One region of the Bradyrhizobium sp. B120 genome, then DNA from elsewhere that is predicted to be linked to it. Evidence: riboswitches for the same ligand, from Rfam matches in the RefSeq annotation. Region 1 holds a riboswitch; the other holds the start of a gene.
The links. Region 1 has a riboswitch for glycine ahead of ACOIX3_RS25310 (D-amino acid dehydrogenase). Riboswitches for the same ligand answer to the same signal wherever they lie in the genome.
Positions count from the first base shown of each region.

Region 2: it holds a riboswitch for glycine, as region 1 does, so the genes downstream of both, gcvT (glycine cleavage system aminomethyltransferase GcvT) here and ACOIX3_RS25310 (D-amino acid dehydrogenase) in region 1, are expected to answer to the same signal.

Region 1 covers NZ_CP185242.1:5,444,323-5,459,195, reverse strand. The annotation lists gene ACOIX3_RS25310 (D-amino acid dehydrogenase) at 114-1,421, opposite strand; glycine riboswitch at 1,490-1,604, opposite strand; glycine riboswitch at 1,608-1,713, opposite strand; gene ACOIX3_RS25305 (M20/M25/M40 family metallo-hydrolase) at 1,805-2,935, opposite strand; gene ACOIX3_RS25300 (ABC transporter substrate-binding protein) at 3,205-4,824, shown strand; gene ACOIX3_RS25295 (hypothetical protein) at 4,909-5,223, opposite strand; gene ACOIX3_RS25290 (PilZ domain-containing protein) at 5,505-5,792, shown strand; gene ACOIX3_RS25285 (phospholipase D-like domain-containing protein) at 5,916-7,853, shown strand; tRNA gene ACOIX3_RS25280 (tRNA-Leu) at 7,872-7,958, opposite strand; gene ACOIX3_RS25275 (MarR family winged helix-turn-helix transcriptional regulator) at 8,142-8,588, opposite strand; gene ACOIX3_RS25270 (alpha/beta hydrolase) at 8,736-9,518, shown strand; gene ACOIX3_RS25265 (quinone oxidoreductase family protein) at 9,610-10,632, opposite strand; gene ACOIX3_RS25260 (3-keto-5-aminohexanoate cleavage protein) at 10,642-11,550, opposite strand; gene ACOIX3_RS25255 (SDR family NAD(P)-dependent oxidoreductase) at 11,563-12,318, opposite strand; gene ACOIX3_RS25250 (dioxygenase) at 12,327-13,229, opposite strand; gene ACOIX3_RS25245 (LacI family DNA-binding transcriptional regulator) at 13,354-14,367, shown strand; gene ACOIX3_RS25240 (twin-arginine translocation pathway signal) at 14,822-14,873, shown strand, end outside.
Region 2 covers NZ_CP185242.1:5,626,280-5,641,152, reverse strand. The annotation lists gene ACOIX3_RS26210 (amidase) at 1-467, opposite strand, end outside; gene ACOIX3_RS26205 (hypothetical protein) at 464-790, opposite strand; gene ACOIX3_RS26200 (hypothetical protein) at 881-1,189, shown strand; gene ACOIX3_RS26195 (hypothetical protein) at 1,386-1,616, shown strand; gene ACOIX3_RS26190 (hypothetical protein) at 1,648-1,854, opposite strand; gene recA (recombinase RecA) at 3,156-4,244, shown strand; gene ACOIX3_RS26180 (hypothetical protein) at 4,403-5,152, shown strand; gene ACOIX3_RS26175 (hypothetical protein) at 5,149-5,382, shown strand; gene ACOIX3_RS26170 (hypothetical protein) at 5,400-6,386, shown strand; gene ACOIX3_RS26165 (hypothetical protein) at 6,582-7,472, shown strand; gene ACOIX3_RS26160 (acyl-CoA thioesterase) at 7,505-7,936, opposite strand; gene gcvP (aminomethyl-transferring glycine dehydrogenase) at 8,118-10,991, opposite strand; gene gcvH (glycine cleavage system protein GcvH) at 11,014-11,379, opposite strand; gene gcvT (glycine cleavage system aminomethyltransferase GcvT) at 11,400-12,545, opposite strand; glycine riboswitch at 12,686-12,776, opposite strand; gene alaS (alanine--tRNA ligase) at 12,978-14,873, shown strand, end outside.

The sequences.
Region 1 (14,873 bases):
GCTGAAGCGCTTTTCCCCAATATGACGCTAGTCGTTGTCATGCGGTGTTTCTCAGCGAATTCCAACTTGGCCACACGCAAATACGCACATATTCTTCCTCGTCGGCCGGATAATTAGGGGAAAGCTGCGCGGGCGGTCTCGGTCGCATCGACCTGCGACGGCACCATCGAAGGCGTGTCGAGGTCGCGCCAGTCATCGATCGCGCCTGCCACCATCTGCGCCGTCGCAGCCGACAGCGTCCAGCCGAGATGACCATGGCCCGTGTTGTAGAACACGCCCGGAATCCGTCCGGCGCGCACCACCGGCATCATGTTCGGCATCATCGGGCGCAGGCCGGCCCATGGCACGACTTTCGACGTGTCGACGCCGGGGAAATGCTGCCGCACCCAATCCACCAGCGGCTGGATGCGGTCGGCGCGAATGTCGAGGTTGAAGCCGTTGAACTCGGCCGTGCCGGCGACGCGGAAGCGGTCGGCGCCGAGCCGGCTGGTGACGATCTTCGCGGCTTCATCGAGCAGGCTGACGGTCGGCGCAGCGTCCCGGCTTTGCGGCGCATCGAGCTGCACGGTGATCGAATAGCCCTTCACCGGATAGACGTTGACGCGGTCATTGAGCAGGCCGGCGAAGTGGCGGCTCGCGACACCGGCGCAAATCACGATGCCGTCCGCCTGCAACTCGTGTCGCGTTGCGACCTCGGCATCGTGCGAAGCGGTGTCGTTCCAGCCGATGCGGAAGCCGTCGTCGCCGCGCGCGATCGCATCGACGTCGGCTTCATGGACGAAGCTTGCGCCGCGGCGGATGCAGGCGTCGGCCAGCCCGCGCGTGAACTTGTGGATATCGCCGGTGGCATCCGACGGCGTGAAGAAGCCGCCATAGCAGGTCGTCTGCAGCGCGGGCTCGATGCTGCGGATCTCGTCCGCCGTCACCGGCCGGCGGTCGAGCCCGCCTTGCTGCAGCAGCGTGTTGACGCGCAGGCCCGCCTCGAAGCCGGCCTTGTCGTGATAGACGTGCAGAATGCCGCGGCGTTCGAGATCGAAGGCGATATTCTCGCGCTGGGCGATCGAGAACAGATGCTTGCGCGCTTCGATTGCGAGCCGCGTGGTCTCGATGGTGTTGCTGCGATAGCGGCCGATGTGGCCGACGAACTCGCCGATCCAGGAATATTTGTGCCAGCTCGGCTTCGGATTCATCAGCAGCGGCGCGTCGCTTCGAAGCATCCAGCGCAGCCCCTTGAGAATGGTCGCGGCGCTGTTCCACACCTCCGCGTTGCTGGCGGAAAGCTGTCCGCCGTTGGCGAATGAGGTTTCCATTGCGGCGTAGCGATGCCTGTCGAGGACAGTCACCCGGTAGCCGCGTTCGAGCAGGGCATAGGCCGTCGTCACGCCGGTGATGCCGGCGCCAATGATCGCGATGTGGGGCATGGTGGTCTTCAGGCTCCCGTGGGTTAGAGTCGCCGAACCACCGGTGAAACCGGCAGCTTCGACGCCCCATCTGTCACGGTACCTGAGAGCTTGATCCGCATCGGGCCTCGGCCCAAAAGCAGACTATCCCCTTCGGTGGACGTCATGGCCGTTTCCATTTGGCCATGCCGTCTCTCTCCAGATCGTCCTGACGATACAGTCCTTTTGCCTGAGAGTTTCCGGGGCGGTTGCTCCGTCGGCGCCGAAACAACAACACGAATGTTGTCGCTTCGATCTCTCCCGCATCGTCGCGTTGGACGGCCGGACCGTAGGCGAAGCCAAAAAATTGGACAAGGCTAAATTTCGGTCCGGCAGTGCCAACGTGTTGTGCAGTGCAAATCGAGTTAATCGAGCGTCGCCAGTAGTGCCGCCATCAGGCGGCCGCGCTCGGCGAGGCTCTCGACTTCGATATGTTCGTTCAAAGTGTGGGCGTCGGCGCCCCGTACGCCGAGGCCATCGAGGGTGGGGATACCCATCGCGCCGGTGAAGTTGCCGTCAGAGCCGCCGCCGGCGCTGCCGTGCGGCAAATCAAGACCCATATCGGCGGCGAGACGCTTTGCCTTTTCATAGAGCGCCATGGTGCCCGCATCCGGCTCCCACACCGGGCGAGTGACGCCGCGCGTCACCTTGAATGTCACGTCATTTGCCGTGCCCGACAGCGCCAGCATGCGCTCGACGCCGCGGTCGAGATCGGCCTGGCGCTTGGCCATGCTGAGCGCTTCGCCGGTGCAGGTCGTCGCGACGCAATTGACCCATTGCCCGCCATGCACGATGCCGACCGAGAAGGTGCAGTCTTCGGTGGTCATGCCGTCGATGGCAATGATTTGCCGGGCCATTTCGCGGATCGCGGAACGGCCGGAGGACAACGTCGCGCCGGCATGGCTCGGCTTGCCGACAGCTTCCAGATTGAAGCGCGCGATGGCGTAGCGGCCGGTGACGACGCCGTTGTTCGGCCGGCCGGGCTCGGGCACCAGCACGTATTTGTTGCGCGCGGCTTCCGCCTCGATGATGTCGCGCGTCGACGGCGTGCCGACCTCTTCATCGGGCGTGAACAGCACCGTGATCGGCAGCGGCGTCGTAAACGACGCGCGTGCCAACTGCCGGATCGCCTCGATCGACAGATAGTTGCCGCCCTTCATGTCGAAGATACCGGGCCCGAAGCACTTGTTGCCCTCGCGCCGCCACGCCAGCTTTTCGATGGTGCCGACCGGGTGCACGGTGTCCAGATGGCCGGCGATCAGGATGCCGGGCTGGCCTTGTTTCGGATGGGGAAAACGGGCACGGACGCAGCCGGCGAAGCCCTGGCGTCCCGCGATGCGTTCGATCGTCGCACCCATGACCGCCATCTCGCGCGCCGCGAGGTCGAGCATGCGCTCGACTGCGGCCGCATCCCATGTCGGGCTCTCGCATTCCACCCAGCTGCGCAGCCCCTGCAGCATCGCTTCGGAATCAAAAGGAAGATTGGCGGGGTTCATGTCTTTTCTCTCTTGTTGTTTGTGCGCGCCGATACGCGTTCGCGTGCCGTACGAAAAGCTCGGAAGACGAGTTTGTAAAGTCAAATGCGCTGCACCTGCCGCTCATTCGTTCGTATACGTTTGATCCTGCCCAAAACCGATTGACGCGCATTGCGCTTGATGCAAGTCTCGATTTCACAAGCCATACAGCATGTTAGTTCGCTTAAATAACGAACCGCATGCATAACGAATAAGCCGGCTTTGACCAGTTACACGTCAGGAGAAATTGCATGTTCCCTATCTCGCGTTGGAAGCACCGCACGCTAGCGGCTGCGTTGACGGCGCTCGCGCTGTCGTTCGCGCCGCAGGAATTGTCCTTTGCGCCGCAGGCCATGGCCGCGGGCAAGACCATCACCGCGGTGATGCATTCGGATCTGCGCGTCATCGATCCGATCCTGACCACCGCCTATATCACGCGAGACCATGGCTACATGGTCTACGACACGCTGGTCGCGACCGACTCCAACTTCAAGATCCAGCCGCAGATGGCGGACTGGAAGGTGTCCGATGACAAGCTCACTTACACGTTCACGCTGCGCGACGGCCTGAAGTGGCACGATGGAACGCCGGTGACCGCGGAAGATTGCGTCGCTTCGCTGAAGCGCTGGGCCAAGGTCGACGGCATGGGCCAGAAGCTGATGGACTTCACGGCGAGCCTAGAGGCCACCGATGCGAAGACGATTACGCTGAAGCTGAAGGAGCCCTACGGCCTGGTGCTGGATTCGATCGGCAAGCCGTCGTCGCGCGTTGCCTTCATGATGCCGAAGCGGCTGGCCGAAACCCCGCCCGACAAGCCGATCCCGGAGCAGATCGGCTCGGGTCCGTTCAAATTCGTTCAGGCCGAATTCCAGCCGGGCGTGAAGGCGGTCTATGTCAAGAACACGGACTACGTGCCGCGCAAGGAGCCGGCGAGCTGGACCGCGGGCGGCAAGGTCGTGAAGGTTGACCGCGTCGAGTGGGTGACGATGGCCGACGCGCAGACGGCGATGAACGCGCTGCAGTCCGGCGACATCGATTTCCTGGAGAACCCGTCGTTCGACACGTTGTCGATCCTGGAAGGCGACAAGGACCTGAAGGTCGAAACGCTGAACAAGTTCGGCTTCCAGACGCTCGGCCGCATGAACTTCCTCTATCCGCCGTTCGACAACATCAAGGTTCGCCAGGCGGCGCTGATGGCGATCAACCAGAAGCAGGTGCTCGACGCGCTGGTCGGCAATCCCAAGTATTACAAGACCTGCGTCTCCTTCTTCATCTGCGATACGCCGTTCGCGTCCGAGGTCGGCGGCGAGACCTTGTTGAAGGGCGGCGACATGGCGGCCGCCAAGAAGGCGCTTGCCGAGTCCGGCTATGATGGCACGCCCGTCGTCATCATGGCGCCGGGCGACGTCACCACGCTCAAGGCGCAGCCGGTTGTTGTCGCCCAGCAACTGCGCGACGCCGGCTTCAAGGTCGACCTGCAGGCTACCGACTGGCAGACCGTGGTGACCCGCCGCGCCAGCCAGAAGGCGCCGAAGGATGGCGGCTGGAACATGTTCTTCACCAACTGGGTCAGTGCCGACGTCTCCAACCCGATCGCCAACCTCTCGATCGGCGGCCAGGGCAAGAATGGCGGATGGTTCGGCTGGGCCGACGATCCGAAGATCGAAAAGCTGAAGGACGCCTTCGTTCGCGCGCCGTCGCTCGACGAGCAGAAGAAGATCGCGGCCGATATCCAGAAGGAAGCCTACGAGCAGGTCATCTACATTCCGCTCGGTCAGTATCAGGGTCCGAGCGCCTGGCGTAAGTCGCTGTCCGGTGTGCTCGATGGTCCGGCAACGCCGATCTTCTGGAATATCGACAAGTCCGAGTAGGCTTCAGGCTTCACGCAACACAAATGGCCGGGACCTGTCCCGGCCATTTTCGTTTCGCGCCGTCGCTCCGCGACGGCGGCTAATCTAGTGGCCTGATTTCGCGTTGCTCGTGCTCGACAGGCTCGTGAGCTGGGTCTGTCCGACGCCGTCGCCGTTCATCCAGACCATCGCTCCCGCGGCAAACGCCAACAATCCGCACAGCACGATCGCGCTGCGAATCCAGCGCCGGTAGATCGCGCGCTCGTTGGGTGTCGCATCGAAGAATCTCTGTGCGTTGAGCCCGTTGCTGCAATGAGCCGCGTCGTCGCCGTGCTCAAGGGCGGAAGCGCCATGATCGGGCGCGGTATTGCCGACAATCTGATTGCGACCGGCAATCCGATTGCGATCCGCAATCGTCATCGCCTATCTCCAACTCATTGATCTCGAAATCTGAGGGCCGCGAAATGTGCGGCCGGAATTTCCAATGCGACGACACTACACCACGCGGCGATCGCGGCATGTGAACCCTGCCACACCCGCAAAACACGATGAGGTGATGCAGGCATCGTGATGCCCCGGCTGCCTGCTCAAGCCGTGGGCGGGCGCGTGGCATACCAATTTGGATAGCGGCGGCCTTAAGGTTCCCGTTAGTATTGCATCGTAACCTGACCGCCAGTCTGTGTACCACCCGTGACGGGCCCATGGCCGACGACCTTAGCAGGCCCGCACCGGCCAGCGCGCAACAGCCAATGCCGACCGAGCAGCGCCGTGCCGGCGCACGCCGCCGCGTCCTCAAGTCGGGAGCGATCGAGTTCGGCAATGAAGTGATCGCCTGCACGGTCCGGAATCTCTCGCCTCAGGGCGCCTGCATCGAAGTGATCTCGCCGCTGTGGTTTCCCGACCGCTTCACCCTCGCCGCCGACGGCCGGCGGTGGCCGTGCCGCATCGCATGGAAGAAGCAGAAGCGGCTCGGACTGGCGTTCGAGTAAGGCTCGACGCCAGGCCGGCGCGCCGCGCCGATTTGCACGAACAGTTGTCGTCTATTTCACAAACTACCCAAGGTTACCGCGGTATTGTCCGCCGGGCCGATACCCAGCCTCGGGGAAATTGTGATGACCATCAATGTCAAGGCCTACGCGAACGCCGATGATATCCTGATCGCCTGGCAGCCGGACACCTGGTCCAACGACTGGGTCGGTTTCCAGCTCGAGCGGCGCAACAACATCACGCAGCAGACGACCGTGCTGTCCAACCGCATTCCGCCGAAGCCGGGCCAGAAGCCGGTCGCGGACGCCGGCATCTCCTCGACGCAATCGCCGTTCCGGCGCTGCATCTGGACCGATCACAGCGTCGTCGACACCGAGAATGTCTCGTATCGCGTCACCGCGATGAAGGGCGGCGCGAACGGGACGTTCACGCCCGATGCCGCCTCGGTGTCGGCCTGGACGACGCCGGCGGTCGCTTCGGGCGATGCGGGCGGCGGCTTGTCGGCCTATTTCAACCGCGGCACCCTGATGTCGCAGATCGTCAGCCGCTTCGTGAAGGGCGATACCTCAGACGACTCGCTGCGCAATTTCGTCAAGGGCCTGTCCGACCCGGCCAACCAGGCGCGCCGCTACCTTTCAGGCGACGCCCTGCACGAGATCCTGGCCTTCCTGCACGATGCCGATCTCCGCGGCAGCCAGGTCCATGCCGCCATCTACGAGATGAATGACGAGGAGCTGGTCGGCGCGCTGAAACCGTTCGGCAGCCGCGGCAACGTCCTGCTCGGTAATGGCAGTGCGACCAAGCCGAACATCGCGGGCGAGCTCAGCGGCGCCGGCCTGACCGTCAAGCATCGCGATCTGTCGAATGCGGGCAGGTCGTCGCCCAGCGTCCACAACAAGTTCGTGGTCGAGAGCGACGCGCATGGCAACGCCATCCGCGTGCTGACCGGCAGCACCAACTGGACCACCACCGGGCTGTGCACGCAGCTCAACAACGTGCTGATCATCGAGAATGCGGTGATCGCCAAGCGCTACCTCGATCAGTGGGGCAAGCTGGTCGCCGCGGGCAATGCCATGCCGCCGGCGCTCAAGACGTCGAATTCCAGTCCGACCAGCGACAGCAACATTTCGGTCTTCTTCGCCGCGACCAACGGCGAGGCCGAGTTCAAGCCGGTGCTGGACCTGATCAAGAACGCCAAGGGCGGCGCGCTCTTCCTGATGTTCATGCCGGGTCAATCGCCGCTGCTGGATTCCCTGCTGGACCGCGCACAGCAGAACGACATCTATGTCCGCGGCGTAGTGTCGACCATGATGCCCAGCAAGAACGGCAACATCGTTTCGGTCGGCGGGGAGGTCGTCAAATCGGGCGCGCCGCAGCAATCCTTTCATGACGACGTCCAGCTGCCGCATGGCGTGAGCGCGACCAACGAACCCTCATGGGCCGACGTCGAATTCAGCGTCCAGCAGATCCGCAACGCGGGAATGATTGCGATCGTTCACTCCAAGACCATCGTGATCGATCCGTTCTCCGACAATTGCGCCGTCATCACCGGATCGCACAATTTCTCGGTCGCCGCCTCCGAGAAGAATGACGAGAATCTCGTGATCATCCGCGGCAACAAGCAGCTTGCCCAGGCCTATGCGCTGCACATCAACGGCGTCTACGACCACTATTCCTGGCGCGGCTATCTCGGCAGCGGCGGCAATCCGGATCAGATCTATTCGCTCGACGGCTGGAAGCCGGGCGGCGGCAAGGAGCAGGAACTGGATTTCTGGATGGAGGAGCCGGTGCCGCCGCGCGCGACGGGCAGCGGAGGCGGTGGCGGCGCGGCGCAACAGCCCAGCGCGGCTGCCGGGGCGTCAACGAAGACAGCCGTCAAGAAGACCTCCAAGAAAGCTCCGAAGAAATCGGCCAAGAAGGTCGCCAAGACGTCAGCCAAGAAATCGGCGAAGAAGGCGAGGAAGCCGGCTAAGGCCGCAAAGGCCAAGAAAACCAAGGCCAAGACGACGAAGAAGACGAAGGCAAAGAAGGCCAAGCCAAAAAAGGCTAAGGCCAAGAAGTAAGAGCGGTGCGCAACAGGCTGGTGCGGGCGGTGGGACTCGAACCCACATGACGTTGCCGTCGAGGGATTTTAAGTCCCTTGCGTCTACCAGTTCCGCCACGTCCGCATGATTCTATTGAGTTTTCGCAATCTAGACCGAGAAGTTTTCCAAAATCCCTCGGCGGTTTTCCAAATCTGGCTTCGTTCTGTTCCGGACAAAATCCCGGCGGGCGCATCTTCTAGCTCTTCGTCGCCAGCCGGGCAAACGCCGGGATAGCGTATCGCAGGACTGAACGGCGCGGTTTGTCCGTCAGCCCGTTCCTGATTTCGTCAACGCGTTGCGAAGCGCCTGGACGCGCTTGTTGAGTGAGATGATTTCGTCGACCGTCAGGCCGGACCGCTCCAGCAAGGTGTCGGTCAGGCAGCCGGTGCGCGATTGCATCGCCTTGCCGCTGTCGGTCAGATGGACGCCGACCTGCCGTTCATCCTCCACACTGCGCCGGCGCACCACGAAGCCGGCGCTTTCGAGCCGCTTGACCAGTGGCGTGATGGTGCTGGGCTCGAGGGCGAGCCGGTCGGCGATCGCGGAAATCATCTGTCCGTCCTTTTCCCAAAGCACGCTGAGAACGAGGTATTGCGGATAGGTGAGGCCGAGGCCGTCGAGCAGGGGCTTGTAGGCACGGTTGATCGCAATGGTCGTCCCGTAAAGCGAGAAGCAAAGCTGGCTATCCAGCGGAATTGGTCCCGGATTCGGCATGGGAGGGGCCCTTTCGATGTGGTTTCTCCAGCATACCACAAAAATCATTATCGCGATAAAAAATATCTGGACAAGCAAATCGAGGGCAGCTATACGATGATTATCGCGATAAAGATTATCGCGAAATAAACATCCAGGAGAACTTCAATGTCTGTTGTCACCAAATTGCTCGCCGCCGCAGCGTCGCTGGGCCTCGCCACCGCAACGATCCCCGCGGCCCAGGCCCAGTCCGCCCCGGTCAAGTCGATCGTCCTCGTCCACGGCGGTTTCGTCGACGGTTCGGGATGGGAAGGCGTCTACAAGGTCCTGAAGAAGGATGGCTACAAGGTCAGCATCGTCCAGAACCCGACCACCTCGCTGGCGGACGACGTCGCCGTCACCAAGCGTGCCATCGCCGGCGCCGACGGCAATGTCATTCTGGTCGGTCATTCCTATGGCGGCGTCGTCGTCACCGAGGCGGGCACCGATCCGAAGGTCGCGGGGCTGGTCTACATCACGGCGTTCGCGCCCGACCAGGGTGAATCGGTCGGCAAGCTGATCGCCAATCCTCCTCCCGGCGCGCCGGTGCCGCCGATCCTGCCGCCGAAGGACGGCTTCCTGTCGCTCGATCACGCGAAGTTCGCCGCCGCGTTCGCAGCCGATGTGAAGCCCGATGTCGCGGCATTCATGGCTGACTCGCAGGTGCCCTGGGGTGTCGCCGCCTTGAATGGCGAGGTGACCGCGCCGGCCTGGAAGAGCAAGCCGAGCTGGTACCTGGTGGCGACCAACGACAAGATGATCCCGGTCGATGCGCAGCGGATGATGGCGAAGCGCGCCGGTGCCAAGACCGTCGATCAGGCCGGCAGCCACGCCGTGTATGTCTCGAAGCCGGAGGCCGTGGCAAAGGTCATCGAGCAAGCCGCCAAGGGCGTCGGCGACAAGCAGAAGTGACGCAGCCATCCGTGACCGAGCTCCCCGATCGCGCCCGCGGTCGGGGAGCTTGCGTAGGCGGGCGCCTCGCCGAAGCGAACGACATTCATGATCAGGCTCCCGGTCGCAGTACGACGCGGTTGCGCGATGATCCGATCACGGCGGTGTAGGCCGCCTTCGTCTCGGCAAGCGGGTAGATCGAGGACGGGATGATCGGATAGGGGCGCAGGAAGCCGCCGGAAAACCCTGGTAGCACGCTGCGCAACAGCTCTGCGCTTTCGATCGTGGAAAACGCGAGGGTGTCGACGCCGACATACGTGTGCCGTCCGCGATAGAATTCCAGGATGTTGAATTTGACCGTCTGGTTGGTCGTCGCAATCAGGATCTGCCGCCCGGCCTTTGCAAGCGAATGATGCGCATCGTCGAAATAGGGATCACCGACCGTATTGAAGACGATATCGGCTCCGTGGCCGCCGGTCAGTTCGCGCACACGTTCCGCGACGTCGGCCGTCGCGGAATTGATGATCTCGATCGGGGCGTCGGCGTGGCCTTCGTAGGGTTCGTCCTTGCGCACCACGCCGATCACCTTGGCGCCTTGCCAGGTCGCAAGCTGGACCGCAGCCTGCCCGACTTTGCCGTTGACGCCCATGACGAGGACATGTTCACCGGGTCTCGGCGCGCCGGCTCGCCGAAAGCCTTCGATGGCTGTCACGAACGGTACGCCGATCCCTGCAGCCTCATCCATTGAAATGCCGTCCGGCTTTTCGACCAGGGCCGCGGCTTCGACGACGACATGGCTGGCGTGCGTACCGTCGCGGCGGATTCCAAGATCGCCGGACGAGCCGAACACGGCTTTTCCGATCAATGCGTCCGGCCCTTCGACCACCCGCCCGGAAAAATCGCGGCCCGGAGTTCTTGGGAACACCGCATAGGGCATCAATCCCGTGGCGGCCTTGACGTCCGACGGATTGACGCCCGCAGCTTCGATCGCAACCACGACTTCGTGCGGTTGCCGCGTGAGCGAATGTTTCTCGATGGACGGCGCGATCGCCGCCGCATCGGCGGCCTTGGCATTGAGCCGCACGCAGGTCGCCTCGATCACGACATCGGTCCCCGATCCGGTGATGGCATTCATAGCTCGCTCCTAAGCCTTGATTGTCTTCGTGGGCGAGGGCAGGCCGACGATCCGCCTGCTGTCCTCGATCGTCGCGATCGCGCCTCCGAGATCCTCGACGATGCGGCGCGCCTTTGTGACCATTTCCGCGTTGGAGGTCGCGAGCTGGCCACGCGTGAGATAGACCGCATCTTCCAGGCCGATCCGCACGTGACCGCCCGCAAGATAGGATTGTGCAACCGTTGTGAATGCGGCCTTGCCGATGCCGACCGCGGTGAACTCCGCGTCCGACGGCAGCAGGCCGCGCGCGTACAATACGGTTTCCGGGGCAGGCTGAAAGCCGTAACGAACGCCCATCACGAAGGAACACAGCACCGGCCCTTGCAGGGAGCCGTCGGCCAGCAGATCGCGCATCAGGGCGATGTCGCCGGAATCGAACAGTTCGATCTCCGGCTTGACGCCGGCGTCTGCGATCACTTTCGCCATCCGGCGAACGTTCGCCGGCGTATTGATCACGACCTCGCCTCCGGAGTTCATGGTGTTGAGATCGAGCGTGCAGATGTCCGGTCGCAGCACGGCGATGTGCTCGACCCGCTTCTCCGGCGCCGTCAGCGTCGTGCCTTCGGCGGCCACCTTCGGATCGTCCCTGGATGGAACAAAGCGTCCGCCCGGTCCGGTCGTAATGTTGAGGATCAACGCGGGGTTGCGCGCGCGGATACGCTCGACGACGTCGACATAGTGGTCGAGCAGCATCGAGGGTCGGCCGGTCAGCGGGTCGCGAACGTGGATGTGGACGATGGCGGCGCCGGCATCGGCGGCGTAGAGACAGGCGTCTGCGATCTGCGCCGGCGTGATGGGAAGATGAGGGGTCTGCTCGGGTGTCGTCAGGTTGCCGGTGACGGCGCAGGTGATGATGACCTTTTCGCGGGGAGATCGCATAGACTTGTTCCTTCAGAGCGAGCGGCCGCCGTCGACGACGAAAGTCGTTCCGGTCGCGAAGCCGAGTTGGGTTGCGCAGGCGAGAATGGCCGAGGCGATGTCCTCTGCGGTCGCAATCCGCTTCAGCGGTGTCGTCGTCGCGGTCTTGGCATTGAAGTCCGCGCCGCGCCCCGGAACGAAGCCGGTGTCGACCACGCCGGGTGCGACCGCGAGCACCCGCACCTCGGGGGCCAGCACGCGAGCCAGCGATTTCGTCATCACGTCGATGCCGGCCTTGACGGCACAATAGGCAATCGAGGAACCGATCCCGTTGGTGCCCGCGATCGATGATATCGAAACGACGAGGCCGTCACCGGATGCCTTCAGCAGCGGAGCGAAGGTGCGGATCGCCGCAAATTGTCCGCGCCAGTTGACCGCGAACATCCGGTCAATCAGGTCGTCGTCCAGCGCGTCGAGATCGGCGTGAGGCACCGGCTTGGTAAAGCCGGCGGCGTTGACGAGGATGTCGAGCCGGCCGAAGCGCCGCTCGATCTCGGCGCGCAGCGCCGTCAGTGTTGCGGTCTGTGCGACGTCGGCGATCAACGCGGCGTGGCCATCTCCAGGCAAGGATTGCACCACCGTTGCCGCGGCGGCGGCTTCGTCCGGAGCGTCGCGGTGGCTGATTGCGATGCGGGCACCGAGTTCGGCGAAGCGCTTGGCGGTCACGGCTCCGATGCTGCCGGCCCCGCCCACGACGAGCACGACCTTGTCCTTCATGGATTGATTCATCGTCAGCCTCACTTGATCGGTGGCTTGGGGAGGATCGCTTCACCATTTTCCATGGTGAAGCGATAGTTCAGCGCGTACCAGGGAGCGCGGACCCCGGGCGCCGGTGGATCGCCGTCGTCATGCCGGCGATAATCGCCGACCAGCGCGCGCGTCACCCCGAACACCACGTCGCTGTCCAGGTGTTCGTCGTGGTCGACGAAGACCTGCGTGACCAGCGTCTTGTAGCCGGGCTTGAAGCCCAGGAAGTGCATGTGTGCCGGCCGGTAGGGATGCCTGTTCTGGGCGCGCAGCATGTCGCCAACCGGGCCGTCGGTCGGCACGGGATAGCCGGCGGGCTTGACCGATCTGAATGAGAACCGACCCGCGGCGTCGGTGGTGAACTTGCCGCGCAGGTTCATGTCGGCCTGCGTTTCGTCCTGGTTCTCGTAGAGGCCGACCGGCGAGGATTGCCAGACGTCGACCTCGACATTGGCGAGGGGCTTGCCCGCGATGTCGACGACTTCGCACGCGACGAAGAGTTCGGGGCCGGGTGTCGCAGAACGAACGATCGATGCTCCGTTCTCTGTTTTGGGAGAATTGGCCCGCCAGAACGGGCCCAGCAATGCTGCCGCGGTTTCGGTCGCACCGGCGTTGCCGTTGTTCAGCAGGCAGACCAGCGTCGAGAAGCCGGTCGCATCCGCGAACAGGATGCCCTCGTTGTGGCTGTCGTGGGTGGCCTGTCCGATCCGATTCAGGAAATCGATGCCGAGATCGTATTCCGCCTCGGTGAGTTTCACCTCGCGGGCGAAGGCATGGAGGTGCCTGACGAAGGCTTCCATCACCGTTCGGAGCCGCGCATTGTCGGTCGACGCCATCGCCCGCAACACGGTCGGCGTCACGTCCTCGAGCTTCTCGATAATGCCGTGAGACATCGGTGTGCTTCCAATCGGTTGTTCAGGTTGCAATCGTTTGCATGAGATATTGCAATCGATTGCAACGAGTCAAGGGAGCCGCTATGATCATTTTGCAAACGAGCTAAGCAGCAGGAATCGCTGGGTGAATCGACCTGTCACGACAATCAAGCAGATCGCGGACGCCGTTGGCGTTCATCCATCGACCGTGTCGCGGGCCCTCGATCCCAAGAAACGGCATTTGGTCGCGGACGATGTCGCCAAGAGGATCTCCGCCCAAGCGGAGGCGCTGGGCTACCAAACGAACCGGCTGGCCGCCAACCTGCGACTGGGGCGATCCGATCTCGTCGGTGTGCTGCTGCCCGACATCACCAATCCGGTGTTCGCTCCGATCCTTGGCGGCATTACGGAGGTTCTCTCCGCGGAAGGCTACGCGCCGATCGTCGCGGACGCCGGGAATGTATCGTCGCAGCAGATCTCCTTTGTCGAGCGACTGCTCAGCCAGCGGGTCGACGGTCTGATCCTGGCGACGGTTTCGCAGGATGACGAACTCGTCGGTTTCTGTATCCGGCGCGGCGTTCCCGTGATCCTGGTCAACCGATCCGAAGCGCGCGATCGCGTCTCCTCAGTCGTCTCGGACGACGAAATGGGAATGCGCCTTGCCGTCGATCATCTCGTCGAGATCGGACACCGCCGCATTGCGCATATCGCAGGGCCGCTGTCGACATCAACCGGCGCGCTGCGGCGTGATGGCTTCGCGCGCGCGATGGCGCGGCACGGATTGACCGGTGTCGTACGCGAAGCCGCGGGATACACGCGCGAAGGCGGCGCGCTGGCGGCGACGTATCTCGTCGGCGGGCCGCATCGGGTGACTGCGATCGTTGCCGCGAACGACCTGCTGGCGATCGGTGCGCTGGACGCCCTGAAGGAGCGGCACCTGCGGTGCCCGGAGGATGTCTCGCTCGTCGGCCACAACGACATGCCACTCGTGGATGTCGTCTCGCCGCCGCTCACCACCGTGCGCATCGAGCACCGCGAGATGGGGCGGATCGCCGCCAGAATGCTGATCGATATGCTCCAGAGCGGGTCGGCCGAGATCCGGCACGTCGTACTTCCTCCTGAGCTGGTCGTCAGGAAATCCACGCAACCGCCAGCTTAGATATCTGCCCGCTGCTCGCCTTCGGTCGCGGGCCGGCTGAGTGAACGACGTTGATGCCGATCCGAGCGCACGCATCAGAACAAACTTTCGAAGATGCAGGGCGCACGTCTTCAACTCCTTGATACGGTATGTCAGAGCCGCGATCTCCCATCCTGGGATGCTTGATGTTGTTGCGAGGGGTGACCGGTGGCCACGATTTGAAGCCCAGGATCGCAAGGACAAACCAGGGCGCGCTCGGCAGGACACAAAGATGCGCCGTGGCTTAGCCCCGCGCCCCGCGCTCCGCGATCCGCTGCTACCAGCGCGCTTTCAAAGGCTTAGCCTTCAGCCTGCAATTCCATTTGCTTCAGCGGCCGAGCATTGGGATAAGCAGCGCGCCGCCGCGATTGAGCCTCAATCCGGACACCGGCGGCTGCTTTAGGCAATCTCAACCCTGTCGGACTAAGAAAGCTGAATGTCTGTTCGTCTCCCACGCCGCCCAAATCTGTTGCGCGCGGCAGCCATCG
Region 2 (14,873 bases), 180 kb from region 1:
GAGCCGCAGGTGGTGTAGTCGGTGTTCCAGGGATTGCGCGTGACATAGACCGCGGGGTTCTCGGCCGAACTGCAGACCCCGAACTCCGGCGTGGTGGTGCGGCCGATCAGATTGAGGCCGGCCTTGCGCAGCTTCGTCGTCAGGAAGGTGTCGGCCGTGGCGCGGTTGCCGCGCATCATCAGCGAGCCCATCTCCTGCAGCCGGCCCTTCAGCGTGGGGCCGAGATCCTTCATCAGGAAGGGCAGGCCGGCGAACGGCCCGTTGAGATCGGCGCCGTCGCGCGCGGGATCGGCGATCACGTCGTCGAACAGCTCGACCATGCCGGAGAGCGCGGGATCGACCTTGGCTGCGGCGGCGGCAGCCTGCGCCGCCAGCTCCCGCGGCGTCAGCTCGCCGTTCCGGACGCGCTCGGCGAGCGCCGTTCCGTCGTGCCGCGTCCATTCGTCCCAGCTCATCGCCAAAGTCATGTCGTCGATTCCTTTTCTGCTTTGTTGCGCAGTGTAGTTTGGGGGGCCGCCCGGTCAAACCATCGCGCGGACGTTGCGCCGGCGTTGTGCTCGGGCGCGCCGGCGCTGCTGTCCGACGCGCTCGCGCGGCGTTGCAAGCACCGTGCCCGGCTTGAAAATGCCCCAGTTTTGGCGCCCAAATGCCCCTCGTCAGTGGTGGGGGCGTCCATGTTCCGCAGGTTGGTATTGCTGGGCGGCGTGATCGCGATCGGGCTTGCGCTCGGCAGTTGCACGCGATGCGGGCCGATCTGGGACGACTGGACGCAGTCGCCGAAATCCTGCAAGTCAGACCACCTCTAGGGCAGGGGCGGGCGCGCTTGGCGGCGGCTTTCTTGGGGTGATATACCGCTGACGAAAATGCAGGGAGCGTTCTTATGAGAGTTTTGGGCGCAGTTGCGGTTGCGGTGCTGCTGTCGGCACCGGCCTATGCGCAAATGCCGAACGTCAATCTGATGCCTGAGGTCAAGACCAAGACCCAAGATGAGAAGGATCAGGATGCGATCAACGACCGGGCCTACAAGAACTCGCTGAGCAAGATTCCGGATGCCAAGGGATCGGCCGATCCCTGGGGCGCGGTGCGCAGCGATGCGCCGCCCAAGGCGGCGGCCCATCCTCCCGCCAAGCCGAAGACCAAGACCGGAAGCTCCGCGCAGCCCGGAGGCTCCGCGCAGCGCAGCCAGTAAGCCCCGTTCGGGGCGGCTTCGTCCGCTTCCTGCAGACTCGGATTTTGCCGGCGTCCCCCTATATTGGGGGCGTCGTCAGTTGGAGCGTTTTCGAGCGAAGTGGATACCGGTTCGCGGGAAGAAAACGCGTCAAAACTAGAATCTAGAGCCCGGTTCCGATTCAATCGGAACGGGGCTCTATTCCGGAGTTGCGGCAATGGTGTTTCGTCCGCGCGATCTCGCCAGCCGGATGGCCGCACGGCGCAAGCCGGATGACGGCTATCTGCGCGAGACCTTCAGCCTGCCGCGCGACCAGGCCCGCCTGCGGGCGCGCGACTTTCTCAAGCGCTACCCGAAGGCCGCCTATATGAGCGCGGTCGAGAGCTGGCGCGAGCTGCCCGGCGGCGACATCGAGTTCACGATGCGGCGGCTGGCAAGCGCGGACTGAAGCCTTGCCGGCTTGCCGGACAGGCTGCGCCTCAATCCTGATCGCGGTGTCCGCGGGTCCGTCCGAGCCCGAGATTGTTCAGCTCGCGGTCGATCCGCAGCTGCACGCGGCGGATCGCTAACAGGTCGAGTTTGGCTTCGGTCTTGCCCGTAAAGACCCGATCGCCGATCTGGAAACGCCATTTCCAGACGCCGGGCATGAGCTGCGTGACGCTGAATTCGACGCCCTTGTGAATCATCTGGAACGGTTCCGCGAATGAATGGCGGTCGTCGATATTTAAATCAAAGGTTGTACTAATGATTAACACCCGTCAAAGGATGGAGTGAATCGTCGCGCCCGTTTGGGCGTCGTTGCGGATCCCGAAGTGGATCCGTTCGCCGGCAGCGTCGCCTTGCCTCGCGATGCGCAATCGGTGCGTCGGCCGGACAAGTCAATGTTACGAACACTGCCGGAACCCGAGTCTTCCCGTGAACGCTACGTAGTTTTTTTGGGCGTCAGGAGGGGTACCAAGGTAGTATGCAGATTGTGCCAATGGTGATCCGGCGTCGCCAAATCCTTCGGCGACTCGTTGATTATCCGATGCAGCCGAGACGAAGGTCGCGGCGCCTGCTCGCGGAACTTTGTTCTGCCCCGGAGAACTACGGATCGCGCCGCGCCGCAGGCCAGACGCTTCGACAACGGCTCCCGTCGGCGCACTCGGATCCGCCCGGTTTCATTTGGGCTGATGCCTGACAGCACAACGCCGCCCGCTTGAAATGCTTGCGGACGGCGCTGGCCCTAGCCCCAGGACGGTGTGCAAAATCCTGATAGCTGGAAGCCTATACAATTTGTGCCACGGGACATGTCCCAAATTGGCTATCACGGCGATCAATCCGGACCGCGTTGCCTCGGCGCCTCACCGCGTTGCCGTCGCCGATGGTGCTGACGCTACGCGGAAGCGGGCCGTTCGATTCGCGAGCGAGGAGGCGGCCTCTAAGGCTAGAATTAGATGACAATCGCCAGAATGACGGCGTTCTACGTTGGGGCAACCGCGCTAATGGGAGCGCTCGGATTCGTATCTTCGGCAATATATTTGTCGGTTCTTAGCTCGTGCACTGGCGACGCGGAATGCATCGGGACTGAGGCAACTTTCTTGGTATACGCCCTACCACTCGCTATCCCCGGCGCTCTCCTGGCATTCGTCGGTCGCAGGTCCTTTCCGTCCGCCTCTAAATCCGCCGAGCGGGACGACCCCGAGCAAGGAACGGATGGCGTCCAATCGAAATTTATAAGCCCAGAACGGTGAATAGGCCTTCTCGGTAGTCCTACTGAGAACATTGGCTAAGCTATGGTTTCCGTTCGCTTAATCGGAATCAGGACACTCTAGAATTCAAACTAAGACACAGGGGCTTAAACGCGGACCACGCTGACACGCCGAAAAGAACATATTGCGAACACAGAACAAACGTGGTACGAGGTTCCTATCAACAAACGCGTTCCGCCTGATCGCATCGCCCGTTTTCCCGCTAGCGAATCCCCGCCATAAGGAGCACATCCCAAATGTCCGCTACTGCACTGCGTATCGTCGAAGGATCCTCCATGGACAAGTCCAAGGCCCTCTCAGCCGCGCTCTCCCAGATCGAGCGTCAGTTCGGCAAGGGCTCGGTGATGAAGCTCGGCAAGAACGACCGTTCGATGGATGTCGAGACGGTGTCCTCGGGATCGCTGGGGCTCGACATTGCGCTCGGCGTCGGCGGTCTGCCGAAGGGACGTGTCGTCGAGATCTACGGGCCGGAATCGTCGGGCAAGACCACGCTGGCGCTGCACACCGTGGCGGAAGGCCAGAAGAAGGGCGGCATCTGCGCCTTCATCGACGCCGAACACGCGCTCGACCCGGTCTATGCGCGCAAGCTCGGCGTCAACATCGACGAACTCCTGATCTCGCAGCCCGACACCGGCGAGCAGGCGCTGGAGATTTGCGACACACTGGTGCGTTCCGGTGCGGTCGACGTGCTGGTGATCGATTCGGTTGCGGCGCTGGTGCCGAAGGCCGAGCTCGAGGGCGAGATGGGCGATGCGCTGCCGGGCCTGCAGGCGCGCCTGATGAGCCAGGCACTGCGCAAGCTCACCGCCTCGATCAACAAATCCCACACCATGGTGATCTTCATCAACCAGATCCGCATGAAGATCGGCGTGATGTACGGCTCGCCGGAGACCACGACCGGCGGCAACGCGCTGAAATTTTATGCTTCCGTCCGTCTCGACATCCGCCGCATCGGCGCGATCAAGGAGCGCGACGAGGTGGTCGGCAACACCACCCGCGTCAAGGTGGTGAAGAACAAGCTGGCACCGCCGTTCAAGCAGGTCGAGTTCGACATCATGTACGGCGAGGGCGTCTCCAAGATGGGCGAAATCCTCGACCTCGGCGTCAAGGCCGGCATCGTCGAGAAGTCGGGCGCCTGGTTCTCCTATGACAGCCAGCGGCTCGGCCAGGGACGCGAGAACTCCAAGGCGTTCCTGAAGGCGAATCCCGACATCACCGCCAAGATCGAAGCTGCGATCCGCCAGAACTCCGGCCTGATCGCCGAGCAGATCCTTGCCGGTACGCCCGAGCGCGACGCCGAGGGCGAAGAGCCCGCCGAGGAGTAAGCCTCAAGCATGATCCGGAAAAGTGCGAAGCGGTTTTCCGAAAAGATCATGCTCGAACGATCAAATCATTTCGCTGCAAGCGGGCGCTGAGGACGTTGAGTTGCCGACGTCTTCGGCGCCCGTTTGGTTTTGTAGCCGGTGTTCGGTGAGTTGAAGCGGTGAAGCGCCTGATCTTGGGTAATCCATCCGGGCTCGACCTGAAACGCGCAGGTCTGGGCGACGCGGTGCTTCCGCTTTCATTTCGCTTCGCCTGGGGCGTGCTGCCTTCGTCACAAGAGCTGGCGGCCTATTTCGGCGTGCGAGCGGGCCAGAAGCCGGGGAATCATTGGTCGGATTGGATTTCCCCGTCCGCGAAGCGCGCGACTTGGAAGGACCTCGCGTTCAACGATTATTGCCAGTCGTTCGACATCATCGAATTGTGGTTTGACCCTGATCCAAACGATCAGCTGCAGTTGATCTGGGTGCTCGACCAGTTTCATGCTCAGCCGGACATGTTAGCAAAGCTGAAATTGCGTCTCGTCGGCTTCAGCCTGCTAACGATGGACCCGGCATGGCGCGGTTGGAACGAGGTCCCGCTGGCTAGCATCCGAGCTGTGGATATCGAGACCGCAAGCATGTGCTGGCAGGCGTATCGGGCGACAACTCCGCAGACGTGTTTCGATGTGGTGCACCGCAACCTGAGTGCGTTTCCCTTGCTGAGGCCGGCGCTGCTTGATCTGCTTCGTGAGCTGCCATGGAGCAGATCGGGACTAGGCGCGACCGAGATGCGACTGCTGGAGCTGATCGCGGCGGGATTCATGGGGACCAACGCGCTATTCTACCTCCGCGGCTTCGCCAGCGCGGCGTCTTCAACGACATGGAAATCGGCAGGCTGCTCGAGGGCCTTGCGCATGGACCGCAGCCGGTGATCGCTGGGCTCAACGATGGCTTGCGCTCTATCGACCCGAACAATGCGAAAGGTCGCCTGGAGGCCTTCCGGCGAAGCCGCTTGTCGGTGACAGAGTTTGGCAAGGCGGTGCTCGCCTACAAGGCGGACTTCAGCGATCACAATCCGATCAATCGCTGGTGGGGCGGCACGCACCTCACCAACGACAACCTCTGGCGCTGGAGTCCGGCGGTGACTGGCCATAGCACGTAGTGGGAGCCTCGCGCATCGTGACAAGTTTGATCCTTGCGACAAGCGATCTCGCGAGCTACCGCCTGAGACAGGCGCGAAGGGCCGATATCGTCGTCGGTTTGAGACCGCGCTTCGTTTGGGGGAAAATGCCCTCATCAGCTGAGCTCGCGACCCTCCTGGAAGCGCGTTCCGAAAAGCATGTCCATTTCGACACGCACTGGCTCGACTTCGCCAGTTCGAGATGGACTGGCTCGATCGGTCGGGACGTCGGTCTTGTCGAGCTCTGCGAGCGTTGCGACAGCGTCGAGCTATGGGCTGATCCCCGGCCGAACGACCAGCTGGTGCTGGTCTGGTTGCTCGACGTGCTCCGTCCGCACCGGCATGTCGTAGCGAAGCTCAGTCTGGTCCAGACCGATGTCGAGATCGGCATATACCGAAGCGAGAGCTCGGCGAAATGGCGATTGCCGGCACTTGCGGTAACCGATGATCGGTTGGAATTGGCCAGTCGCGCCTGGAATGCCTATTGTGCTCCGACGCCCGAGCCTTGTTTCGACTTTCTCATGCAGGATCTGTCGGCGATACCGCAGTTGCGCGCGGCCCTCATTGCGCTGCTTGAAGAGCTTCCCGGGCAGGAAACCGGCCTCGCCGCGTCCGAGTTGTGGATGCTGGATCTCGTCGCCGAAGGCGAGGCAAGGCCACAAGTCCTTTCAAGCGAGTTGAACAGAGAACGCGGCGTGTTCGATTTTCAGGAAGCGGAGCTGATCCTGGACCGGCTCGCTTATTGTCCATCGCCGGTCCTGACCGGATTCCCCGCCGAGATCGAGGGGCCAGACGATGTGAAGGCCCGACGAGAACGGCTCCTGTACAGTCGGCTGTCGCTCACCGATTTCGGCCGCGAAGTGTCGGATCGCGAGCTCGACTTCAGCCAGTACAATTCGATCCATCGCTGGTGGGGCGGCGCCGAGCTGACCAATGACCGGCTGTGGCGCTGGGATGCCGAGAGCCGCACCCTGGTCGCTCCATAGGTCTACGCATTGGATCGAAGCCGGAGGCTCACAATGTGTCGTTCAGCAAGTTGGACCGATGAATCCCGTGATCGCGAATGAGCTGTTATGAGCCGACTCATCCTCACATTCACTGATAGCGGCGCTGGCGCGCTGAAGGTCGCACGGCTTGCCGATTGCGTTGTTGGCGTCGAGCTGCGGTTCGTTTGCGGAAGATTGCCGGCATCAAGCGAACTGGATGCCTTGTGCTCGCCGCGCGCGGCTTCGCACCGCGCCGGGGCTCACTGGCTGGACAATCTCACCGGCGGATTGCTCGAGGACGCACATCGTCAGGGTCTTGGATTGGTCGAATTTTGCGAGCGCTTCGATGCCGTCGATCTTTGGGTCGATCCCGATCCGAACTCACAACTGCAATTGATCTGGCTGCTGGATTATCTGCGCCCGTATGCGGACCTCACATCCAGGCTTGCGGTACTGCAGACGGATCAGGGCGTCGGCGAGCAGCGGCCGACCGAATTGGCCGCCTGGCAGTCGCGCCTCGCGCCCATCCGTGGCCATCATCTCGAAACCGCGAGCGACGCGTGGACCGCTTGGCGCGCTTCAACGCCGGAAAGCTGGTTCAATCTGCTGACTCGGGATCTGCGCGCGCTTCCGCAATTGCGCAATTCAGTCGTCGCGCTCCTAGAAGAGCTCCCCTCGCGTGGCTCCGGGCTCGGCGCAACGGAAATGCGAATGCTGGAGCTGCCGTCAGCGGGACAGGTCCATCCGTACGATCTGTTTCCCGGGCACGAGAAACCCAATCGTCGGCGGACTTTCGGTTATTGGGAGACGGGGGCCCTGCTGGACGGGCTGGCTCACTGTCCGGTGCCTGCCATCTCGGGCCTCGACGAGGGGCCGTTCGATCTTGACATGCACGAGGATCCCGACCGTCACCAACGCTACAAGCGAAGCCGTCTCGCGCTGACCGGCCTCGGCCAGGCGATCGTCGCCGGCTCCGGCGACTTTAGCGACTACAATCCGATCCATCGCTGGTGGGGTGGCACCGAATTGACCAACGACCGGCTGTGGCGCTGGGACGCCGGAAGCCGCACCTTGATCGCCCTGTGAGCTTGAAGCACGTGACGCCGGCAGGCGCCGCGTTACGCCAGCGCCTTTTCGCGGCTCGCGACCAGCGCGCGCAGGTCTTCGGTCACCGCGACCGATTGATGGGTCTTCTGGTCGGTCGCGACCCAGATGATCTCGCCGGTGGCGCGCAGGTCGTCGGAGCCCTTGGCGAAGATCGCGAGCGTGAGCACGATCGAGGAACGGCCGATCTTGGCGACCCGCACGCAGACCTCGATGTCCTCGTCGAACCGGATCGGCGCCTTGTATTCGACCACCGATTTCACGGTGTGAAAGTCGATGCCGGTCCGCGCGACCTCGCCGAGATAGTCGTAGCCGAGCGCGCGGAAATACTCTGTGATCGCGGTGTCGAAATAGGTCAGGTAATGGGCGTTGAACACCACGGCCTGGGCGTCGACCTCGGAGTAGCGAACGCGAAACGGGAAATGAAACCAGAATGCCTCGCGCATGTTTCCTCCTGCCGCAGGCAGCCCTTGCTATCGTTGGTCTCGCGTCCGCTTCGACCGGTGCAGGTCGCGGACGAGCGAAACGCCGAATTCTTTTCGCTGTAGATGACAGGTTGAGCCGGAGGGCTCAACCTGCGCCTTGATATCCGGGCAACGCAAGCGCGTCCCGAGACACGTCGCCCGACTACTCCGCCGCCTGCGCGTAATCCTCGATCGGCGGGCACGAGCACACCAGATTGCGGTCGCCGTAGACATTGTCGACGCGGCCGACCGGGCTCCAGTATTTGTCGGAGCGCGACACGCCCGCCGGGAAGCAGCCCTCGGCGCGGCTGTAGGCCCGGTTCCAGGCATCATCGGCGATGTCGTGGACGGTGTGCGGCGCGTGGCGCAGCGGCGAGGCCTCGACCTTCCAACGGCCCTTCTCGATCTCCGCGATCTCGCCCCGGATCGCGATCATGGCATCGCAGAAGCGGTCGATCTCGAACTTCGATTCCGATTCCGTCGGCTCGATCATCAGCGTGCCCGCCACCGGGAAGCTCATGGTCGGCGCGTGGAAGCCGTAGTCGATCAGCCGCTTGGCGATATCGTCCACGGTGACACCGCTGGTCGTCTTCAGCGCCCGCGGGTCGACGATGCACTCATGCGCGACGCGGCCGCGCTCGTTGCGGTACAGCACCGGGAAGTGCGGCTGCAGCCGTGCGGCGATGTAGTTGGCATTGAGGATCGCAACCTCGGTCGCCCGCGTCAGCCCTTCGCCGCCCATCATCAGGATGTAGATGTAGGAGATGGTCAGGATCGACGCCGAGCCGAACGGCGCGGCCGACACCGGGCCGATGGCGTGCGCCGTCGCACCGTCAGTTGCGGGATGACCGGGCAGATAGGGCGCAAGATGCGCCTTCACGCCGATCGGGCCCATGCCGGGGCCGCCGCCGCCATGCGGGATGCAGAAGGTCTTGTGCAGATTGAGATGGCTGACGTCAGCGCCGTAATCGCCGGGCCGCGACAGCCCGACCTGCGCGTTCATGTTGGCGCCGTCGAGATAGACCTGGCCGCCATGTGCATGCACGACGTCGCAGATCTCGCTGATATGCTCCTCGAACACGCCGTGGGTCGACGGATAGGTGATCATCACAGCGGCAAGATTGGCCGAATGCTTCTCCGCCTTGGCGCGGAGATCGTTGACGTCGACGTCGCCGCGCGCGTCGCAGGCCACCACCACGACGTCCATGCCGACCATCGCGGCCGAGGCCGGATTGGTGCCGTGCGCGGAGGAGGGGATCAGGCAGACCTTGCGATGCGGCTCGCCGCGCGCGAGATGATAACCCCGGATCGCAAGGAGTCCGGCATATTCGCCCTGTGCGCCGGAGTTCGGCTGCAGCGAGATCGCGTCATAGCCGGTGATGTCGCACAGCCACTGCTCGAGCCGCTTGAACAGCGCGTGGTAGCCCTTGGCCTGATCCGCGGGAGCGAACGGATGCAGATTGCCGAACGCCGGCCAGGTCAGCGGGATCATCTCGGTGGTGGCGTTGAGCTTCATCGTGCAGGAGCCGAGCGGGATCATCGCGCGGTCGAGCGCGAGGTCGCGATCGCTGAGCTTGCGCATGTAGCGCAGCAGCTCAGTCTCCGAGCGGTGGGTGTTGAACACCGGGTGGGTGAGGAAGGCGCTGGTGCGGCGCAGCTCCTTCGGCAGCGCCTCGCGCGCGGCCGCCTCGATCTCGGCAAAGCTGAGCTTGCCGCCGAACACGCGCCACACCGCCTCGACGGTCTCCGGCGTCGTGGTCTCGTCGAGCGCGATGCCGAGCGTGGTCGCACCGATCCGGAGATTGATCCGCTCCGCCTGCGCGCGGGAGACGATCTCGATCTGCTTGCTTCCGGCCTCGACCGTCACGGTGTCGAAGAATGCCTCGCTGGTCGGCGCAAAGCCGAGCTTGCGCAGGCCCGCGGCGAGCACGGTGGCGCGGCGATGCACGCCGCGTGCGATATGGGTCAGGCCTTCGGGGCCGTGATACACCGCATACATCGAGGCGATCACGGCGAGCAGCACCTGCGCGGTGCAGATGTTGGAGGTCGCCTTCTCGCGGCGGATATGCTGCTCGCGGGTCTGCAGCGCGAGGCGATAGGCCGGTGCACCGCGCGAATCCACCGAAAGGCCGACGATGCGGCCGGGCAGCGAGCGCTTCAGCGTGTCGCGCACCGCCATGTAGGCGGCATGCGGTCCGCCATAACCCATCGGCACGCCGAAGCGTTGCGCCGAGCCGATCGCGATGTCGGCACCGAGCTCGCCGGGCGAGGTCAGCAGGGCCAGCGACAGCAGGTCCGCGGCGACGATCGCAAGCGCACCCTTGGCGCGCAGCGATGCGATCGCCGGCCGGAGGTCGCGCACCGCGCCCGTCGTGCCCGGATATTGCAGCAGTGCGCCGAGCACGTCGGCCTTGTCGAGCTCGGTCAGGGGATCGCCCACCACCAGCGCCCAGCCCAGCGGCGCGGCGCGCGTGCGCATCACCGCCAGTGTCTGCGGATGAACTTCTTTGTCGACGAAGAACACCTTCGCCTTCACCTGCGAGTGGCGCTCGGCGAGCGCCATAGCTTCGGCGGCCGCGGTCGCCTCGTCGAGCAGCGAGGCGTTGGCGACGTCGAGCCCGGTGAGATCGCAGATCATGGTCTGGAAGTTGAACAGGGCTTCGAGCCGGCCCTGGCTGATCTCCGGCTGGTACGGCGTATAGGCGGTGTACCAGGCCGGGTTCTCCAGGATGTTGCGCTGGATCACCGCGGGCAGGATGGTGCCGGAATAGCCCTGGCCGATCAGCGAGGTGAACACCTGGTTCTGCGCGGCGAGCTCGCTCATATGCGCGAGCGCTTCGGTTTCGCTCAGCGCCCGGCCGAGATCGAGCGGCGCCTTCTGAAGGATCGACGCCGGCAGCGTCTCATTCATCAGCGCCTGCAGGCTCGCGGCGCCGACCGTCTCCAGCATCGCGTTGATGTCGCGCGGGGATGGTCCGATGTGTCGGCGGACGAAATCGGTGGCGGCTTCGTTGATCGGCTTGAAGGGCGCGTTCATGGGCTAATCCTTGGGGTGATCCTCAGGCGGTGTGCGCGGCGTAGGCGGCCTCATCCATCAGGCCGCCGAGTTCGCCCTTGTCGGCTATCTTCAGCTTGAAGAACCAGGCCTTGCCGCCGGCATCCGAATTGACCAGCGCGGGCTCGGCGGCGAGCGCCTCGTTGACCTCGACCACCTCGCCGGTGATCGGCGCGTACACGTCCGAGGCGGCCTTGACGGATTCGACGACCGCGGCGGCCTCGGCCTTCTTCAGGCTGCGGCCGACCTTGGGCAGTTCGACGAACACGACGTCGCCGAGCTGCGACTGCGCGTAATCGGTGATCCCGATCGTGGCGACGTCGCCCTCGATACGGAGCCATTCGTGGTCGGACGTGTACAGCGTCGTCATAGGGATCGATCCTTTGGCGTTTAGCGTTTGTAGGTATTGGGAACGAAGGGCGTGGCGGCGACCTTCAGCGGTAGCCGCTGACCGCGCACTTCGGCGAAAACGGTGGTGTCGAGTGCGGAAAGGGATGTCGGCAGATAGCCCATTGCAACCGGCGCATTGAGGCTCGGGCCGAAACCGCCCGAGGTCACCTTGCCGATTGGCTCGGTCGAGGTCGGATCGGCAAACAGCACGGCGCCTTCGCGGACCGGCGCGCGGCCGTCGGGCTTCAGGCCGACACGGCGGCGGGAAGCGCCTTGTGCGAGTTGTGCGAGGATCTTGTCGGCGCCCGGAAAACCGCCGGCGCGGGCGCCGCCGCTGCGGCGAACCTTCTGCACCGACCATTCCAGCGCGCCTTCGACCGGCGTCGTCGTGGTGTCGATGTCATGGCCATAGAGGCAAAGCCCGGCCTCGAGTCGCAGGCTGTCGCGCGCACCGAGCCCGATCGGAAGTACATCAGGATTGGCCAACAGTGCGGTGACCAGGGCCTCCGCCTTGTCTGCGGGCACGGAAATCTCAAACCCGTCCTCGCCGGTATAGCCGGAGCGCGAGACGAAGCAGTCGATGTCATTGAGGCGGCGCGGACCGGCGTCCATGAATTTCATCGAACTGACGTCTGCACAAAGTTTCGCCAGCGCCGATTCAGCCTTCGGACCCTGCAGCGCGATCAGCGCGCGGTCGGCCAGCGACACGATCTCGCAGGCATCGGAGAGATGCGCCCGCAGATGCGCCTCGTCCTCGGCCTTGCAGGCGGCGTTGACCACCAGGAACAGGTGATCGCCGAAATTCGCCACCATCAGGTCGTCGAGCAGGCCGCCGTCGTCGTTGGTGAATTGCGCGTAGCGCTGCCGTCCCGGCGCGATGCCGACGATGTCCTGCGGCACCAGTTTTTCCAGCGCCAGCGCCGCGTCGCCGACCTTGCCGGATTTGGCCTTCAGCACGAGCTGTCCCATGTGGGACACATCGAACAGGCCGGCGTCCTTGCGGGTGTGCAGATGCTCCTTGAGCACGCCGGCGGTGTATTGCACCGGCATGTCGTAGCCGGCGAACGGCACCATCCTGGCCCCACGCGCCAGATGCAGCGCGTGCAGCGGGGTCTGTTTCAGCGGGGAAGTTTCGCGCGCAGACATCACAGGGCCCTCGCGGTTCCCGCAGGGGACCTATTTCCCCTTGAGAAACCTGCAGAAAGCCCCATCTGTCGCTGTGCCTGAGAGTATTATCCCGTCGGCGGGCGCGTCGGGGAGAACCCCAGCGCCTCTTTCCAGATGTCAGACGTCACGCGGTCCTTTTGCCTGAGAGTTTCCGGGGCGGTTGCTCCTTCGGCGCCGGCGGTAAGGCCGGTCTCTCCCGACGTGACGGGGTAACAGGTAGGTAGAAAACACGGCGCCACCAAGACTGTCAACGCAGCTGCAACAACTATCCAATGGGCTTTGTGCTGCCGCGGCAAGCCCATGATCCGCCTGCACAGTTTCTGGACACCGCAGCTGGCAATGTCTAAAAGCGTTCGGCCGGAAAATGACGCCTTTTTGCGGCTGGCCGGCCCCTTTTTCGATTGGATGAACATGAGCAGCGTCAACGACATCAGGTCGACATTTCTGAACTTCTTCAAGGAGAACGGCCACGAGATCGTGGCGTCGTCGCCGCTGGTTCCGCGCAACGACCCGACCCTGATGTTCACCAATGCCGGCATGGTGCAGTTCAAGAACGTCTTCACCGGTGTCGAGAAGCGCGGCTATCAGCGCGCCACGACGTCGCAGAAGTGCGTCCGCGCCGGCGGCAAGCATAACGACCTCGACAATGTCGGCTATACCGCGCGCCATCTCACCTTCTTCGAGATGCTCGGCAACTTCTCGTTCGGCGACTACTTCAAAGAGCGCGCGATCGAGCTCGCCTGGAATCTGATTACCAAGGATTTCGGGCTGAAGAAGGACAAGCTGCTCGTCACCGTCTATCACACCGACGACGAGGCGGCCGGCTACTGGAAGAAGATCGCGGGCTTCTCGGATGATCGCATCATCCGCATCCCGACCTCGGACAATTTCTGGGCGATGGGCGATACCGGCCCGTGCGGTCCGTGCTCCGAGATCTTCATCGATCGCGGCGAGCACATCTGGGGCGGACCTCCTGGTAGCCCCGAGGAGGACGGCGATCGCTTCCTCGAATTCTGGAATCTGGTGTTCATGCAGTACGAGCAGGTGACGAAGGAGGAGCGCGTGGCGCTGCCGCGTCCCTCGATCGACACCGGCATGGGGCTAGAGCGCATGGCCTGCATCCTGCAGGGCGTCGAGAGCGTGTTCGAGACCGATCTGTTCCGCCATTTGATCGATGCGGCCGCTTCGGCCCTCGGCCATGGGCCGAACGAGCAGAACGTTGCGTCGTACCGGGTGATGGCCGACCATCTGCGCTCTTCGGCGTTCCTGATTGCCGACGGCGTGCTGCCGTCGAACGAGGGCCGCGGCTATGTGCTGCGCCGGATCATGCGCCGCGCGATGCGCCACGCACAGCTCTTGGGCGCGAGCGAGCCGCTGATGCATCGCCTGGTCTGGGCGCTGGTCCGCGAGATGGGCCAGGCCTATCCGGACCTGGTGCGCGCGGAGAAGCTGATCGAGGAGACGCTGCAGCTGGAAGAGACCCGCTTCCGCAAGACGCTGGTACGGGGACTATCGATCCTCGACGAGAAGAGCGCCGGCCTCAAGAAGGGCGACATGTTCGACGGCGACACCGCGTTCACGCTGTACGACACCTATGGCTTCCCGCTGGACCTGACGCAGGATGCGCTGAAGTCGCGCGGCATCAGCGTCGACCAGGCCTCGTTCACTGACGCGATGAACCGCCAGCGCGAGAAGGCGCGTGCCTCATGGGCAGGCTCCGGTGAGGCGGCCACCGAGACGATCTGGTTCCCGTTGCGCGAGAAGCTCGGCGCGACCGAATTCCTCGGCTATGAGACCGAGAGCGCGGAAGGCGTGGTCACGGCGCTGGTCAAGGACGGCGCCGAGGTCGACGGCCTCAAGGCGGGCGAGAGCGGCGCGATCGTGCTGAACCAGACGCCGTTCTATGCGGAGTCCGGTGGTCAGGTCGGCGACGTCGGCGTCCTCACGGGCGAGGGCGTCAAATTCCGCGTCACCGACATGCAGAAGAAGGCCGGCGATCTGTTCGTGCATGTCGGCACGGTGGAGCAGGGCACGCTGAACGTCGGCACTGCGCTGCAGCTCGAGGTCGATCACGCCAGGCGTTCGTCGATCCGCGCCAACCACTCGGCCACGCATTTGTTGCACGAGGCGCTGCGCCAGGTGCTCGGCGATCACATCGCGCAGCGCGGCTCGCTGGTCGCGCCCGATCGCCTGCGCTTCGATTTCGTGCATCCGAAACCGATCACGCCGGAAGAGCTCGCCCGGGTCGAGGACATCGCCAACGATGTCGTGCTGGAGAATGACGAGGTGACGACCCGGGTCATGGGT